2 regions of the Azospirillum sp. A29 genome follow, and region 2 is predicted to be linked to the other one. Evidence: riboswitches for the same ligand, from Rfam matches in the RefSeq annotation. Region 2 holds a riboswitch; the other holds the start of a gene.
The links. Region 2 has a riboswitch for cobalamin ahead of ABNQ38_RS09300 (ABC transporter ATP-binding protein). Riboswitches for the same ligand answer to the same signal wherever they lie in the genome.
Positions count from the first base shown of each region.

Region 1: another riboswitch for cobalamin. It lies ahead of ABNQ38_RS37000 (CbtB domain-containing protein); the one in region 2 lies ahead of ABNQ38_RS09300 (ABC transporter ATP-binding protein).

Region 1 is NZ_CP170470.1:273,707-281,672, reverse strand. Features, by position in the region: gene ABNQ38_RS37020 (branched-chain amino acid ABC transporter permease) at 1-640, opposite strand, end outside; gene ABNQ38_RS37015 (ABC transporter substrate-binding protein) at 788-2,008, opposite strand; gene ABNQ38_RS37010 (ABC transporter ATP-binding protein) at 2,173-2,895, opposite strand; gene ABNQ38_RS37005 (ABC transporter ATP-binding protein) at 2,888-3,664, opposite strand; cobalamin riboswitch at 3,994-4,214, shown strand; gene ABNQ38_RS37000 (CbtB domain-containing protein) at 4,259-4,447, shown strand; gene ABNQ38_RS36995 (CbtA family protein) at 4,458-5,240, shown strand; gene cobW (cobalamin biosynthesis protein CobW) at 5,255-6,316, shown strand; gene cobN (cobaltochelatase subunit CobN) at 6,403-7,966, shown strand, end outside.
Region 2 is NZ_CP170463.1:147,830-155,795, reverse strand. Features, by position in the region: gene ABNQ38_RS09310 (TonB-dependent receptor) at 1-178, opposite strand, end outside; gene ABNQ38_RS09305 (hypothetical protein) at 317-787, opposite strand; cobalamin riboswitch at 1,053-1,287, shown strand; gene ABNQ38_RS09300 (ABC transporter ATP-binding protein) at 1,410-2,234, shown strand; gene ABNQ38_RS09295 (ABC transporter substrate-binding protein) at 2,231-3,211, shown strand; gene ABNQ38_RS09290 (FecCD family ABC transporter permease) at 3,208-4,236, shown strand; gene ABNQ38_RS09285 (ferredoxin) at 4,233-5,066, shown strand; gene ABNQ38_RS09280 (TonB-dependent receptor) at 5,213-7,387, shown strand; gene ABNQ38_RS09275 (ABC transporter ATP-binding protein) at 7,440-7,966, opposite strand, start outside.

The DNA of each region.
Region 1 (7,966 bases), on a different replicon from region 2:
CCCCGGCCAGACCGGCCAGCGCCACGCCGAAACCGTAGGTCAGCGACACCATCACCGGCACGTTGATGCCGAAGGCCTGCACCAGCGTCGGGTTCTCCGTCGCCGCCCGCAGATAGGCCCCCAGCTTGGTCCGCTCGATGGCGAACCAGGTGCCGAAGCAGACGGTGAGGGAGGCGACGACGACCCAGGCGCGGTAGTTGGGCAGGAACATGAAGCCCAGATTCTGCCCGCCCTTCAGCGCGTCGGGGATCGGATAGGGCTGGCCCGACACGCCGTACTGGTGGCGGAACGCCCCTTCCAGAATCAGCGCCAGCCCGAAGGTCAGCAGCAGGCCGTAGAGATGGTCGAGCTTGTAGAGCCGCGACAGCATCGACTTTTCCAGCGCGATGCCGAGCAGCCCGACCACCAGCGGCGCCACGATAAGCGCCCCCCAGTATCCGATCCCGGCATAGGTCAGCAGCAGCCACGCCACGAAGGCGCCGACCATGTAGAGCGCGCCGTGGGCGAAGTTGATGACGTTCAACATGCCGAAGATCACCGCCAGCCCGAGGCTGAGCAGCGCATAGAAGGAACCATTGATCAGTCCGAGCAGAAGCTGCCCGAACAACACTTGGGGCGGAACACCCAGCAGGCTGAACATCTCCGCGTCTCTCCCGGTTCGTGGTTGTTGTTTTTTGGGGTTGTTGTTTTTTGTTTTGGCTTGGGTGGTCATCGATTGCCGTCCTCCGGCCCCACCCAATGGGCGGGCGGGACCGGAGGACTGCCTAACGCATCACTTCACCACCGCTCACTTCACCAGAGGGCAGCCGCTCTGCTTCGGGTCCATGAAGGCGGTGTCGGCCGGGATGGTCTTGACGATCTTGTAATAGTCCCAGGCCCCCTTCGATTCGGCCGGGGTCTTCACCTGGGCCAGATACATGTCGTGGAACATGCGGCCGTTGGCGGCGATCTTGCCCTTCTTGGCGAACATGTCCTCGACCGGCATCTCGCGCATCTTGGCGGACACCTTGTCGGCGTCGTCGGTCTTCGCCGCCTCGACCGCCTTCAGGTAATGCTTCACCGCGGAATAGACGCCGGCCTGCACCATGGTCGGCTTCTTGCCGGCCTTGGCCTCGAACTTCTTCGACCACTCGCGGGTCTGGTCGTCCAGATCCCAATAGAAGCCTTCGGTGAACATCAGCCCCTGCGCCGATTGCAGGCCCAGCGCATGCACGTCGGAGATGAACATCAGCAGGCCGGCCAAGCTCTGGCCCGACTGGGTGATGCCGAATTCCGCGGCCTGCTTGACCGCATTGACGGTATCGCCGCCGGCATTCGCCAGCCCGATGACGTCGGCGCCCGAGCCTTGCGCCTGCAGCAGGAAGGACGAGAAGTCCGACGTGCCGAGCGGATGGCGCACCGAGCCGGAGATGGTGCCGCCGAGCGACTTCACCATCTTGGTGGTCTCCTCCTCCAGCGACTGGCCAAAGGCATAGTCGGCGGTCACGAAGAACCACTTCTTCTTGCCCTGCTCGTACAGCGCCCGGCCGGTGCCGGCAGCCATGGCGTAGTTGTCGTAGGTCCACTGGAAGCCGTAGGGGCTGCACTGCGCCCCGCTCAGCGCGGTGGCGCCCGGACCGGACATCAGGAAGATGCGCTTCTTGTCCTTGGTGATGCCCTGCACCGCCAGAGCGGCGGCGGAGTTCGGCACGTCGGCGATGACGTCGACGCCGCCGGTGTCGACCCACTCGCGCGCCTTCGAGGCGGCGATGTCGGCCTTGTTCTGGTGGTCGGCGACGATGATTTCCACGGGCACGCCGGCGACCTTGTTGCCGAACTCCTCCGCCGCTATCCGCGCGGCGATGGCGGAGCCTTCGCCGGCCAGATCGGCGTAGATGCCGGAACGGTCGTTCAGCACGCCGATGCGGATGACGTTGTCCGACACCTGGGCGGAAGCCGGGGACGCAATCGAGATCGCAGTCCCGGCGAGCGTCAGCAGGGCGGTGCCGGCGAGAAGAAGCGTGCGCATCGGAAGGTCTCTCCCTCTTGGTTCTTGTTGTCGGCCGGGTCCCGTCGTGGGTCCCTCTGCCGTGCCTGGAGCAGGCAATCGGGCACGGATCCGGCGGTTCGCCGCCCCGCCCTTCGATGGGGTCGGGACGGCGTTCGCGCCGGCGATGTCGGGGGCTGGAGCGCCTATACGCCGAGATAGGTGTGCAGCTTGTCCATGTTGGCGTGGAGCTGGTCGTTGGGGACCATGTCGACCACATGGCCTTCCTCCATCACGTAATGGCGGTCGGCGATGGTAGCGGCGAAGCGGAAGTTCTGCTCCACCAGCACGATGGTGAAGCCGCGTGCCTTGAGCGCCCGCACCGCGACGCCGATCTGCTCGATGATCACCGGGGCGAGGCCCTCGGTCGGCTCGTCCAGCAGGATCAGGGTGGCGCCGGTGCGCAGGATGCGGGCGATCGCCAGCATCTGCTGCTCGCCGCCCGACAGCCGCGTACCCTGGGTCGAACCGCGGCCCTTCAGGTTGGGGAACAGGTCATGGATCTGCGGGACCGTCATCCCGCCCTCCTTGACCACCGGCGGCAGCGTCAGGTTCTCGTCCACGCTGAGGCTTGAGAAGATGCCGCGCTCCTCCGGCACATAGCCGATGCCGAGGCGCGGAATTTTGTGCTGGGCCATGCCGATCAGCTCGGTGCCCTGGAAGCGGATCGAGCCGGTGCGCTTGCCCATGATGCCCATGATGGCGCGCATGGTCGAGGTCTTGCCGGCGCCGTTGCGGCCCAGCAGCGTCACCACCTCGCCTTGTCGCACCTCCAGGCTGACGCCGTGCAACACATGGCTCTCACCATAGAAGCCGTGCAGGTCGGCGATCTCCAGCATCGCAGTCTTGGTCATCGCGCCGTCAGGCATGTCCGGTCCCCCCCGTGCCCATATAAGCTTCCATCACCTGCGGGTTCTTCGAGACGACCTCGTAGGGCCCCTCCGCCAGGATCTCGCCGCGGCGCAGAACGGTGATGGTGTCCGACAGGTGGGCGACGACCGACAGGTTGTGCTCCACCATCAGCACGGTGCGGTCGGCGGCGACGCGCTTGATCAGCGCCGCGGTGCCCTCGATGTCCTCATGGCCCATGCCGGCCAGCGGCTCGTCGAGCAGCATCACCTCCGGGTCGAGCGCCAGGGTGGTGGCGATCTCCAGGGCGCGCTTGCGGCCATAGGGCAGCTCGGCGGCGGTGTGGCCGGCCCAGGGGGTGAGATTGACCGCCTCGATCAGCTCCAGCGCCCGGTCATGCAGGTCGTGGAGCGACGATTCGGACTTCCAGAAGTGGAAGCTGGTGCCGAGCGGCCGTTGCAGCGCGACACGGACATTCTCCAGCACGCTGAGATGCGGGAAGACGGCCGAGATCTGGAAGGAGCGGACCAGCCCCATCAGCGCGATGTCGGCCGGCTTGGTGCGGGTGATGTCGCGGCCCTTGTAGAGGATCTGGCCGCGCGTCGGCGTCAGGAACTTGGTCAGCAGGTTGAACACCGTGCTCTTGCCGGCGCCGTTCGGGCCGATCAGCGCGTGGATGGTGCCGCGGCGAACCTGGAGGTTCACCTCCTTCACCGCCACGAACCCCTTGAACTCCTTAGTCAGGTTGCGCGCTTCCAGGATGATGTCGTCGTTCGGTGCGGCGTTCATCGGTCGCGAATTCTCCTCCCGTTCGTCCTTATGTTCCAGGCATATGCCCGGCGGCCGCCATGCGGCGGGACGTTTCACCGATTGTTGTACGCACAAAGCGTGCCACATGCGGGTTCGCTTCGGCCGGGCCGCCGGCCCCATTGTTTCTCCGCGGGTTTTGCTGCGCTGCCCTCCCCCGGCCACACACCCTTGCGTCGGAAAGTGTCGGATCCCTGGACACTCTGTCCACAAAACATGACAGCATCCAAAGTGTCGGCATGCAAGATCGTCCGTGTGGCAGACGCCTTATTGCGGGCTTGCCAAACGGCCGCGGCACTGCGATGGTGGCCGTCCGACGGTGCCCTGCCCGTCCTGACGGGCGGCGAGGATAATAGGGAATGCGGTGCGGAGCTTTTCGGGATTCCCGGAAGCTCCAATGCCGCGGCTGCCCCCGCAACTGTAAGCGGCGAGCATCCCGTCCATCATGCCACTGGCCCTCCGCGGCCGGGAAGGCGGACGGCGATGCGGCGACCCGCGAGCCAGGAAACCTGCCGGCGGACTTGACCGACCTTTTCCAACCCCGCCGGGTGTGGCGGGAGAACAAGGATGCCTTCGATGACCGCCCGTTCGATCAACGCCGCTACCAGCTCCGCGTCCCGCAGCGCCGCCCAGACCGCGGTCGCCGCCTTTGCCGCGATCCTGCTGGGCAGCTTCCTGCTGTATGGCGTCGGCTTCGCCCAGCCGCAGCAGATCCATGACGCGGCGCACGACGCCCGTCACTCCTTCGCGTTCCCCTGCCACTAAGCAGCGGGTCATGGATCTGATCCGGCGGCTGTTCACAGCCGCTCTGGTCGCGGGCGTGCTCTCCGGCACGGCCGCTTCCGTCGTTCAGCAGGCGACGACCGTCCCGCTGATCCTCGAAGCCGAGAAATACGAGGTGGTGACCCCGCCTCCCGCAACCGCCGCCGCTCCTACGACTGCCGCCCCAGCCGCCAGCCACGCGGAAGGCCACCAGCATGGCCCCGTGCGCGAGGTCGGCGAAGGCGTGCCGGTCACGCTGGACGAGGCGATGCAGCGCATCGGCCTGACCATCGCCGCCAACCTGATCGCCGGCGTCGCCTATGCGCTGCTGCTGGCGGCCGCGATCCTGCTGGCCGGACGGCCGGTCGATGCCCGCCGCGGGCTGGTCTGGGGCATAGGCGGCTTCGTCGCCGTTTCGCTGGCCCCGTCCTTCGGCTTGGCGCCGGAACTGCCGGGCATGGCCGGGGCGGAGCTGGAGCTGCGTCAGCTCTGGTGGCTGTCCGCCGCGGCCGGTGCCGGCGTCGGCATCGCCGCCCTCGCCTTCGCCCGCAACCGTCTGGTCATCGCCGTCGCCGTTCTGGCCGCAGCGTTGCCCCATCTGATCGGCGCCCCCCATCCGGAAAGCGCCGAGGGTGCCGTTCCACCGGAACTGGCCGCCCGCTTCGTCACCGCCTCGCTCGGGTCCGCCGCCCTGTTCTGGGCGATCCTGGGCTCCGTCTGCGGCTGGCTGATGAGCGGCGTGGTCGAACCGGCCGAATCGCGCCCGGCCCTGCGGGTTCAGCCCGGCGCGCGTTAAGGAGGCTCCATCCCATGTCCGCTCTTGCGAAAACGGCCGCCGGCAAGGTTCCGGCGACCGTCATCACCGGCTTCCTCGGCGCCGGCAAGACCACGCTGATCCGCGGCCTGCTTGAAAAGGCCGACGGCCGCCGGCTGGCGCTGATCATCAACGAGTTCGGCGATGTCGGCATCGACGGCGACATCCTGCGCGCCTGCGGCAGCCCGACCTGCACCGAAGACGACGTGATCGAACTGGCGAACGGCTGCCTGTGCTGCACCGTCGCCGACGACTTCGTCCCCGCCATCGAGAAGCTGCTGGCCCGCCCGGAGCCGCCCGAGCATATCGTGATCGAGACCAGCGGCCTCGCCCTGCCCAAGCCACTGGTCCAGGCTTTCAATTGGCCGGCGATCAAGACCCGGGTCACCGTGGACGGCGTCATCGCCGTGGTGGACGCCGCCGCCGCCGCGGAGGGCCGCTTCGCCCCCGACCCCGCGGCGCTGGAGGCCCAGCGCGACGCCGCCGGCACCGTCGATCACGAGACACCGATCGAGGAGGTGTTCGAGGACCAGCTGCTCTGCGCCGACCTGATCGTCGTCAACAAGACCGATCTGCTGGCCGACGGCGACCTCGCCCGTGTCGAGGAGCTGATCCGCGGCGCCCTCGCCCACACGGTCGGCCGCGACGCCAAGCTGGTCCGCGCCTCCCAGGGTGCGGTCGATCCGCTGGTTCTGCTCGGCGTCGGTGCGGCGGTGGAGGACGATCTCGCCAGCCGTCCCAGCCACCATGACGACGAAGAGGGCCACGACCACGACGACTTCACCAGCTTCGTGGTGGAACTGCCGGCGCAGCCCGATCCGGCCGCCCTGGCGATGACGCTGGAAAAGGTCGCCGGACTGCATGGCGTTCTGCGCCTGAAGGGCTTCATCGACGTGCCCGGCAAGCCGATGCGCCTGCTGGTCCAGGGGGTCGGCACCCGCATCCAGACCCACTACGACCGGCTGTGGAAGCCGGGCGAGGAACGCCGCAGCCGTCTGGTGGTGATCGGCGAGACCGGGCTGGACCGCGATGCGGTGACGCGGGCGGTTGTCGGGTAAGAGTGAGAGTAGTGCGGCGTCCGCCCCCTCCTTGACCTCCGCCGTTTTCGAGGGGGAGGGGGCAAACGCCCCTGGACATCAAAATCATGCACCTGCTTGCCGCCCGCCAGGACGAACTGGACGCCGGCCCCCAGGCGGAAGATCTGGGGCAGACGCCGGCCGACCTCGTCATGCTGTCCTTTTCCGACAGCGATCTGACCGCGCTCGCCGCCGCATGGCGGGCAGGACGCGAGCACTTGCCCAGCCTGCGCCTCGCCAACCTCAACCGGCTCGGCCATCCGCTGTCGGTCGATCTCCACGCCGACACCGTCGTCGCCAAGGCCAAGCTGGTCGTCCTGCGCCTGCTCGGCGGCAGCGGTTACTGGCGCTATGGCCTCGACCGCCTGTCCGCCCTCTGCCGCGAACGCTGCATCCCGCTCGCCGTCCTGTCGGGAGAGGCGCAGCCCGACCCGAACCTGACCGCCTACGGCACCGTTCCGCCAGACACCGCCAACCGGCTGTGGCGTTATTTCACCGAGGGCGGCCCGGCCAACATCGGCCATCTGCTGGCCTGTGCCGCGACGCTCGCCGGCACGCCGCTGCCCTATGAAGACCCGGCCCCCGTCCCGCGCTTCGGCGCTTACGACGGCTGGACCGGCCCCGCCGCTGCCCCCATAGCCGCCGGGGCGCCGGTCGCGGCGGTGGTGTTCTACCGCTCCCACCTGCTGGCCGGCGACCTCGCCCCGGTCCATGCCCTGTGCGACGCACTGGCCGCGCGCGGCCTCGCCCCCCGTCCGCTGTTCGTCGCCAGCCTGAAGGAGCCGGACTGCGCCGCCTGGATGCGCGCCAGCCTGATTGCGCAGAACGCCACCGTCGTCGTCAACACCACCGCCTTCTCGGCGGCGCGCGAGGACGGTTCGCCGCTGGAGGCCAACGGCAGCCCGGTTCTGCAAGCCATCCTCGCCACCACGCCGGAAGCCGGCTGGCAGGCGTCCTCGCGCGGGCTGGCGCCGTCCGACCTCGCGATGAATGTCGTGCTGCCGGAGATGGACGGCCGCATCATCGCCCGCGCCATCGCCTTCAAGACGGCAGGGGAGCCCGACCCCGACCTGCAATTCGCCGCACCGGCCCTGCGCCCGATCCCTGACCGCGTCGCCTTCACCGCCGACCTCGCGGCGAGCTGGGTCCGCCTGTCCCGCACCCCGCGGGCGAAGCGGCGGGTCGCGCTGGTGCTGTCCGACTATCCCGGCCCCGGCGGCGGCATCGGCCATGCCGTGGGGCTCGACAGCCCGGCCAGCACCGTGGCGATGCTCCACCGCCTGTCCGCCGAGGGCTACAGCCTGTCCGCCGTTCCGGACAGTGGCGCCGGCCTTATGGAGTCCCTCACCGGCACGCCCACCGCGATCCTGTCGCTGGACGACTATCTGCGCTTGGCGCCGCCGAGCTTGCGCGCTTGCATCGCCGAAACCTGGGGCGAGCCTGCCGCCGACCCTGCCTGCCGCGACGGCGCCTTCGCCTGCCGCACCCTGCCCTGTGGCAATGCCGTTGTGGCGGTGCAGCCCAGCCGCGGCCACGGTCCCCTGACCACCGCGCAGCACCACGACCCCGACACCCCGCCCAGCCACGGCTATCTCGCCTTCCACCTGTGGCTTCGCCATGCCGTCGGCATCC
Region 2 (7,966 bases):
GGGCGGTGCCGGCGGCCAGGGCATCGTCCGGGCCTGCGATCACGGAGATCGCCGGAAGCGATTGGGCAAGCGGCGGAACAATCTGGGCGGACACGGCGGCGGGGAACAGTGCGGTGAGGGCTGCACCGGACAGCAGGGCGGCGCGCAGGGCGCCGGCCGCGGCGAAACGCAACGTCATGATTTATCTCGATCTGAGGCCAGCCGAACACGGCCCCACGCCATCGGCGCGAAGGATGTGCAAGGCTGCGAACAGGGAAGGTCGGCAAGGGCGGATCGACGCACGGAGATCCCGCGCGGCGATCCCACAATTCCGGCCTCAGACCGGTGGCGCGCGGGCCTGGAGGGTGGAGAGGAACCAGCCGGCGGCAATCACGTCGCCGGGCAACGCTTCGGGGCTGTGGCGTCCGACCGACGCGCGCGTCATCCGCAGATCCGGCGGCGGCAGCGCCAATCCGCCGATCAGCGGACAGAGCGGACAGGAACCGCCGGACATCAGCAGATCGCCTTGGAGCAGATCGCCTTGGCCCAAACCGCTTTGGCCCGAATCGTTCTTCGCCGAATCGCTCTCGTCGCCTGCCGGATCGCCTGCCATTCCGTGGTCGTCCATAACCACGGTCTTGAACCCATCCGGCGTGCAGATAACGATCCGGCTGCTCTCGGCCGCAGTGGCGGATGCGATGACGGCGGGCATCCAGGCCCAGGCGACGACCTGCAACAGCAGCGCAATCGCACCGGCCGCAAGGCCGGCCCGTCGCGTGGGTCGCAGTCTGTCCTGGGTCGCGTTCATGCCGATCCGTGCATCAATCCATCGCACGTGCAACCGCACGCATTGGGTGCGGCACATTAGCCGAAGTGCCGCAGTCGGGATCAGCGGCATTTTCCCGCAGGCCCCAGATCGGACGCCCAGATCCGACGCCAAGATCCGACGGCGAACTTCTCCTTGCAGGTCGTACGACGACACGATATGTAACGTTATAACATTGCATTTCTGATGTGAACTCTCCGATGCTCTCGTTCGTTCGCAAAGCTTGACCGGGGGCGCCGCGTCGCTCATGAATGATCCCGGTTCTGGTTCTTCCGGCGGTTCGCCGCCGGAAGCTAAGAGGGAACCCGGTGAGCCGCCGACCCTGCGAAGGGAAGTGCGGTAAGGCCGGGGCTGCCCCCGCAACTGTGAGCGGCGAGCCGTACCGTCATTTCAAGCCACTGGCGCCCATCGGCGCTGGGAAGGCCCGACGGAACGGCGACGACCCGCAAGCCAGGAGACCTGCCAGCACCACAACGAAACGTCCTCGGGCGGGGTGTCCCGGTGGAACGCTTGCCATGCGTGTGCCCGGACTCCGCTCCGGTCGCGCCGCGTGCTCCGCAAGACGTCCGCCATGCCTCCCCGTCCGCAAAGACAGGAAGCACGGATGGCGTCAGCGCCCTTCCCCACAGAGGCATCGGCCCCTCCCCCCGCCATCGCGGTGGAGCGGCTGGGCTGCCGGCTCGCCGGCCGCATGGTCCTGTCGGACATCGGCTTTTCGGTTCCCGGCGGTGAAATCCTCGGCATTCTCGGGCCCAACGGCTCGGGCAAGACCACGCTGCTGCGCTGTCTCGCCGGCCTGCAACCCCCGTCCGCCGGCCGGGTCCTCATCGACGGCGACGATCCGCGCGCCCTGCGGCCGGTCGAACTGGCCCGCCGGCTGGCGCTCCAGGCGCAGGATTCCACCGCCGCGCTCGGCCTCACCGTGCGTGACGTGGTCGGCATGGGACGGCTGGCCCACCGCCGCTCCCCTTTCGCCGGGGCCGGGGCGGAGGACCGCGCCATCGTCGAGGACGCCCTGGACCGCTTGGAGCTGTCCGGGCTGGCCGTGCGGGCGGTCGAACAGCTGTCGGGCGGCGAACGCCAGCGGGTGATGATCGCCCGCGCCCTGGCCCAGCGCCCGCGCATCCTGCTGCTCGACGAACCGACCAACCACCTGGATATCCACCACCGCTTCGCCGTGCTCGATCTCGTGCGCTCGCTCGGCATCACCGTGGTGGCGACGCTGCACGACATCGAGCTGGCGGCACGCTGGTGCGACCGCATTCTGCTGCTGGCCGACGGACGGCTCCAGGCCGATGCCGCGCCGGAGGACGCACTGACCCCCGACCGGCTGACCGCCGTCTACCGCGTCGCCGCGGCGGTGGACCGCCGCCCCGATGACGGCCGGCTGCGCATCGACCTGTCGCCCCTGACGGAGTCACCACGATGAGACGCATTCTCCGCGGCGTTCCGCCTTTTGCCCTGACCTTGGCCCTCACCCTACAAGCCGGCGGCGCCCTCGCCCAATCCTACCCGGTCGAGGCCGCCAACTGCTTCGAGACCGCCCGCTTCGCCGCGGCGCCGAAGCGGCCGATGGTCCACGACACCAACATGACCCAGACCATGCTGGACCTCGGCCTCGCCGACCGGCTGGTCGCCGTTTCCGGCATCGAGGGGGTGGAGCACCGGCTGATCGCTCCGCCGGGCGTGGTCGCGGCGCTGCCCCGGCTGCCCGACCGCTCGCCGACGCTGGAGGCGGTACTGTCGGTCAATCCCGACTTCCTGTTCGCCGGCTGGAGCTATGGCTTCAACGAGGCGCGCGGCCTCACCCCGGCCCGGCTGTCGGAGATGGGCGTGGCGACCTACACGCTGCGGGAAAGCTGCATCCGCATCGGCCCGCGCGAGCCGATCGGCATGGACACGCTTTATGCCGATCTGCTGGCGCTGGGCGTCATCTTCGGCGTGACGGAGCGTGCCGAAGCCATGGTCGCCGATTTCCGCCGCCGGGTCGCCGCCGTCACCGAGCGTGTCGGCGCCGTCGCCGACCGGCCGCGCGTAATGTATTGCGATCAGTGCCACACCGACGCGGCCCCCTTGTCGGTCGGGCGCGAAGGGATGACCAGCCTGCTGATGGAGCTGGCCGGCGGGCGCAACATCTTCGACGACATCCCCGACAGCTATGTCCGGGTGAGCTGGGAGGAGATGGTGCGGCGCGATCCGCAATGGATCATCGTCAGCGCCCACCGGATCCCGGCCGAGGACGCCATCCGCCATCTGACCTCGGCACCGCAGCTGGCCGACGTCGAGGCCGTGCGCAAACGGCAGTTCATTGTGCTGACCTATGCCGAGCAGACGCCCTCCACCCGCAATGTCGAGGCGCTGGAGCGGATGGCGCGGACCCTGCACCCGGAGCGCTTCACGCCATGAACCGCTCCCGCCTGCTGGGCCTGTCGTTGCTGCTGGCCGCCGCGCTGACCGTGTCCGCGGTGGCCGCCGTCGGCTTCGGCGCCGCCCGCGTCCCCATTCCCAAAGTCTGGGCGGTCGTCATGCACGAGCTGTGGCCGGCACTGGCCGCTCCCGCCGACGCCAGTCGGGCCGAGCGCAACATCGTCTGGGAATTGCGGGTGCCGCGCGTGCTGCTGAGCGCGCTGGCCGGCGCCGGACTGGCGGCGGTGGGGGCGGTGCTTCAGGTGCTGACGCGCAACCCGCTGGCCGACCCCTATCTGTTCGGCGTGTCGGCCGGCGCCTCGGTGGGGGCGGTGACCGTTCTGCTCTATGCCGGCGCGGTCGCCGGAATGCTGGGTCTGCCGGTCGCCGCCTTCTTCGGTGCGCTCGCGGCGATGCTGATTGTCTTCGCCGCGGCACGCGGGCGCGACGGCGTGGTGACCGGCGAAAGGCTGGTGCTGACCGGTGTCGCGGTCGCCTTCATCCTGCACGCCGTCACCAATGTTCTGATCGTCATGGCGACGGATCGCGGCGCCGACGCCGCGTTGTTCTGGATGATGGGCGGCTTCGGCACCGCGCGCTGGAGCGTGCTGCCCGTCCCGGCGGGTCTGGTCGTCGGCGGGCTGCTGTGGCTGTGGCTGCGGGCGGAGACCGTCAACACGCTGGCCCTGGGCGACGACGCGGCCCGCTCGCTCGGCACCGATCCGGGCCGCCTGCGGCTGGAGCTTTTCCTCGTCACCGCCCTGATGACCGGGGCGCTGGTGTCGGCCTGCGGCGGCATCGGCTTCGTCGGGCTGGTGGTGCCCCACATCGCGCGGATTCTGGTCGGCGGGCATCTGCGAGCGCTGCTGCCGGTGGCAGCGCTGGGCGGGGCGCTGCTCCTGCTGTGGGTGGACGTCGTCGCCCGGTCCCTGTTCGCCCCGCGCGAGATTCCGGTCGGCATCGTCACGGCACTGGTCGGCGGTACCTTCTTCCTGTGGCTGATGCGGCGGAGAGGCACGCCATGACGCAATTCCCGGCGAACCCGCCATCCAGGCGCGCCATCGTCCTCTACGGGCGCGCCTCATTCGACCATGGGCAGAACCTGAAAGCGCTCGCATCGGCTTTGGCCGCCCGGCACGCGGCGCGCGGCGAAGCCGTCACGGTGGCGACCGCCCATGCCGACCTGTCCGGCCCCGCATTGCCCGGCGTGCTTGCGGATCTGGAGCGGGACGGCGTGACCGAGGCCCTGGTCATTCCCGCCATGGTTCCGGCCGATCCCAGCCTGTCGGCATGGCTGCCGGGCGCGCTCAACCATTGGGCCACGGCGACCAGCACCGCGATGGCCGGCACCGCGATGGCCATCCGGCTGGCGCCGCCGGTGGAAAGCGCACTCGACCTGCCCGCCGCCCTCGACCGCATCGCCCTCAACTCCATCGCCGGCGAGCCGACGGACGCCCCTGCACAGGATGTCCGCAAAACAGAGCCCAGCCTCGGCAAACCCGGCTGGTCGGCCATCCCCGAACATGGCCGGCAGCTCTTCGTCTGTGTCGGCGCCCGCTGCCTGCATCGCGGTGCCGAGCCGCTGTACCAGCATCTGCGCGCGGCGATGAAAGGGCACCGCGCCCTGAACGCCGGTCCGCGCCGGGCGATGTGCGCGCGGACGAGCTGCCTCTATCCCTGCAACCGCGGACCGCTGCTGGTCGTCCAGCCCGACGCCGTCTGGTACGGCGACCTGACGCCCGCGAAGATCGACCGCATCGTCGCCAGCCACCTGCTGTCCGACGCCCCGCCCGCCGCCGACATCCTCCACCGCAATCGCCCGGCGGAGCGGGCGGAGGACGACCCGATGGGGTGATCCGGCCTCCCTGATCTCCAGCCGTCCGGTTTTTCCATCTCAACCGAACGGCGCCGTCCATCCAGCACCCCGCACTCCCATCAGCCGCGAAGCACCGACTTCGCGGAATGCCGTCTCTCGTCTTTTTCCATCCTGAGGAATTGTCCATGCTTCCCGCTCATCCTTCCCGCATCATCTCCGGCCGGCACAATCGCCAGCGCTCCGGTTCGCTGGCGACGCTGCTCCTGGTCGCCGCATCCTTCGGCCCCGCGGCGGCCGGAGCGGCCGAATCCGAACCGCCGGTCACGCTGAACCCTGTCACCGTCACCGGCCGGGCGGCGGACGCTGCCGCCGGGCTGGTGCTCGACCGGTCGAACACCGGCGGCAGCCGCCTCGGCCTGACGCCGCTGGAAACCCCGGCCAGCGTCGAGGTGATCGATGGCCGGACCATCCGCGACCGCGGCCAGACCAGCGTGACGGAGGCCGTCACCCAGAACGCCACCGGCTTCACCTCGCTGGCGGCTCCCGGCAACGGCGGATCGTCGCTGGCGACGCGCGGCTTCGCCGGCCACGGCTCGGTGATGCAGCTTTATGACGGGACGCGGCTCTATGTCGGGTCGGGCACCGTCACCTTCCCGTTCGACGCCTGGTCGGCCGAACGCATCGAGGTGCTGCGCGGTCCGGCCTCCGTCCTCTATGGCGAGGGCGCCATCGGCGGCGTGGTCAATGTGGTGCCCAAGCGCCCGACCACCGATCTCCGCAACGAGGCGACGGTCGCCATCGGCACCGACGGCACCCGGCGCGCCGCCTTCGGCAGCGGCGGTCCGGTTGGGGAAAAGCTGTCCTACCGGCTGGACGCCAGCGGCAACCGCTCCAACGGCTGGGTGGATCGCGGCGACACGAAGACTCTCGCGCTGTCCGGCGCGGTCAAGCTCCAGGCGACACCGGATCTCGCCGTCACCCTGTCCAACGACTATGGCGACCAGCAGCCGCAGGAGTATTTCGGAACACCGCTGATCGCGGGCAGCCTCGACCGCGCGCTGCGGCACCGCAACTTCAACGTGGCCGACAGCGACATCCGCTATCGCGACAACTGGACCCAGCTGAAGACCGAATGGGCAGTATCAGACGCGCTGACCCTGCGCAACACCGCCTACCACCTGACCAGCCGCCGCCACTGGAAGGATGTGGAGAGCTACGCCTGGAATGCCGCCACCCGGGGCATCCAGCGCAGCAGCTACATCGAGATCTACCACGACCAGCGGCAGGTCGGCGACCGCTTCGACGCGACCTGGCGCAACAGCGTCTTCGGCATGAAGAACGAGTTGGTCGGCGGCTTCGACCTGAACCGGATCGAATTCAAGCACACCAACAATTCGCCCTATGGCGGGTCCAGCACCGTCGATCCGTTCGACCCGGCACCCGGCCTGTTCCTCAACAGCGCCGGCACCTCCCCGCGCAGCCGGTCGCGCACCCGCCAATATTCCCTATTCGCCGAGGACCGGCTGGCGGTGACGCCGCAGCTGTCGCTGGTCGGCGGCATCCGCTACGACGCCCCCACCGTCGAGCGCTGGGATCTGGTGGCGGGAACCGCCTATACCAAGGACTTCCGGGCCACCAGCTGGCGGACCGGCGCGGTGTACGAGGTCGTTCCCGGTCTGGCCCTCTACGGCCAGTACGCCACCGCGGTCGACCCGGTCGGCAATCTGATCTCGCTGTCGCCGACGCAGAAGGACTTCGATCTGTCCACCGGCCGGCAGATCGAGATCGGCGTCAAGCAATCCTTCCTCGAAGGGCATGGCGAGTGGACGCTGGCCGCCTACCGCATCGTCAAGGACAAACTGCTGACCACCGACCCCAACCAGCCGGCGGTGACGGTGCAGGTCGGGCAGCAATCCTCGCGCGGGCTGGAGGCGTCCCTGTCGCTTGGCCTGTGGGAAGGCGTGCGGGTGGACATGAACGGCGCGCTGCTGCGGGCGAAATATGACGACTTCACCCAGACGGTGTCGGGCCGCGCCGTGTCCTACGCCGGCAACGTGCCGACCGGCGTGCCGGAGCGCACCGCCAATGTCTGGGCGAACTGGGCCTTCCTGCCGGGCTGGGAGGTGCGGGCCGGCGTGCAATATGTCGGCAAGACCTACGCCGACGCCGCCAACACCAGCATCCGGCCCTCCTACACGGTGGTCAATGCCGGGCTGGATTACCGGCCGACCGACAACACCAAGTTCAGCCTGCGCGCCTTCAACCTGTTCGACGAGGTCTATGCCGTGACCGGAAGCACCGGCAGCTGGGTGCTCGGCCGTCCGCGCTCGGCGGAGCTGGCCTTCTCGATGACCTTCTGACCCCTCGGCATTCCGCCCGGTCCGATCGCCGGAACCGGGCGTCCCCTGCCCGTCACACCCTGCGGTGCAGACCACGGGGCACGCACACGCGCATGCCGGCATCGCCGACCGGCAGCACATCCACCTCCGCACCATAGACCTCGCGCATCATCTCCGCGGTGATCACGTCCGCCGGCGGGCCGAAACGGGCGAGCCGGCCGTCGTGCAGCAGGGCCACGCTGTCGGCGACGGCGAAGGCATGCTCGGGATGGTGGGTGGAGAAGACGACCGCAAGACCTCCCTCGTCGGCCAGCCGGCGCACCTGCTCCAGCACCCGCAGCTGGTTGCCGAAATCGAGGCTGGCGGTCGGTTCGTCCAGCACCAGCACGCGCGGCGCCTGGGCCAGCGCCCGGGCGATCAGCGCCAGCTGCCGCTCGCCGCCGCTGATGCGCAGCCAGTCCCGCCCGGCCAGATGGGCGATCCCGAGACGGTCCAGCGCAGCCCCGGCGGCATCATGGTCGCCGGCGGACGGGGCGGCGAACGGGCCGCGGTGGGCGGTGCGGCCCATCAGAACCATCTCGCCGACGCTGAAGGGAAACT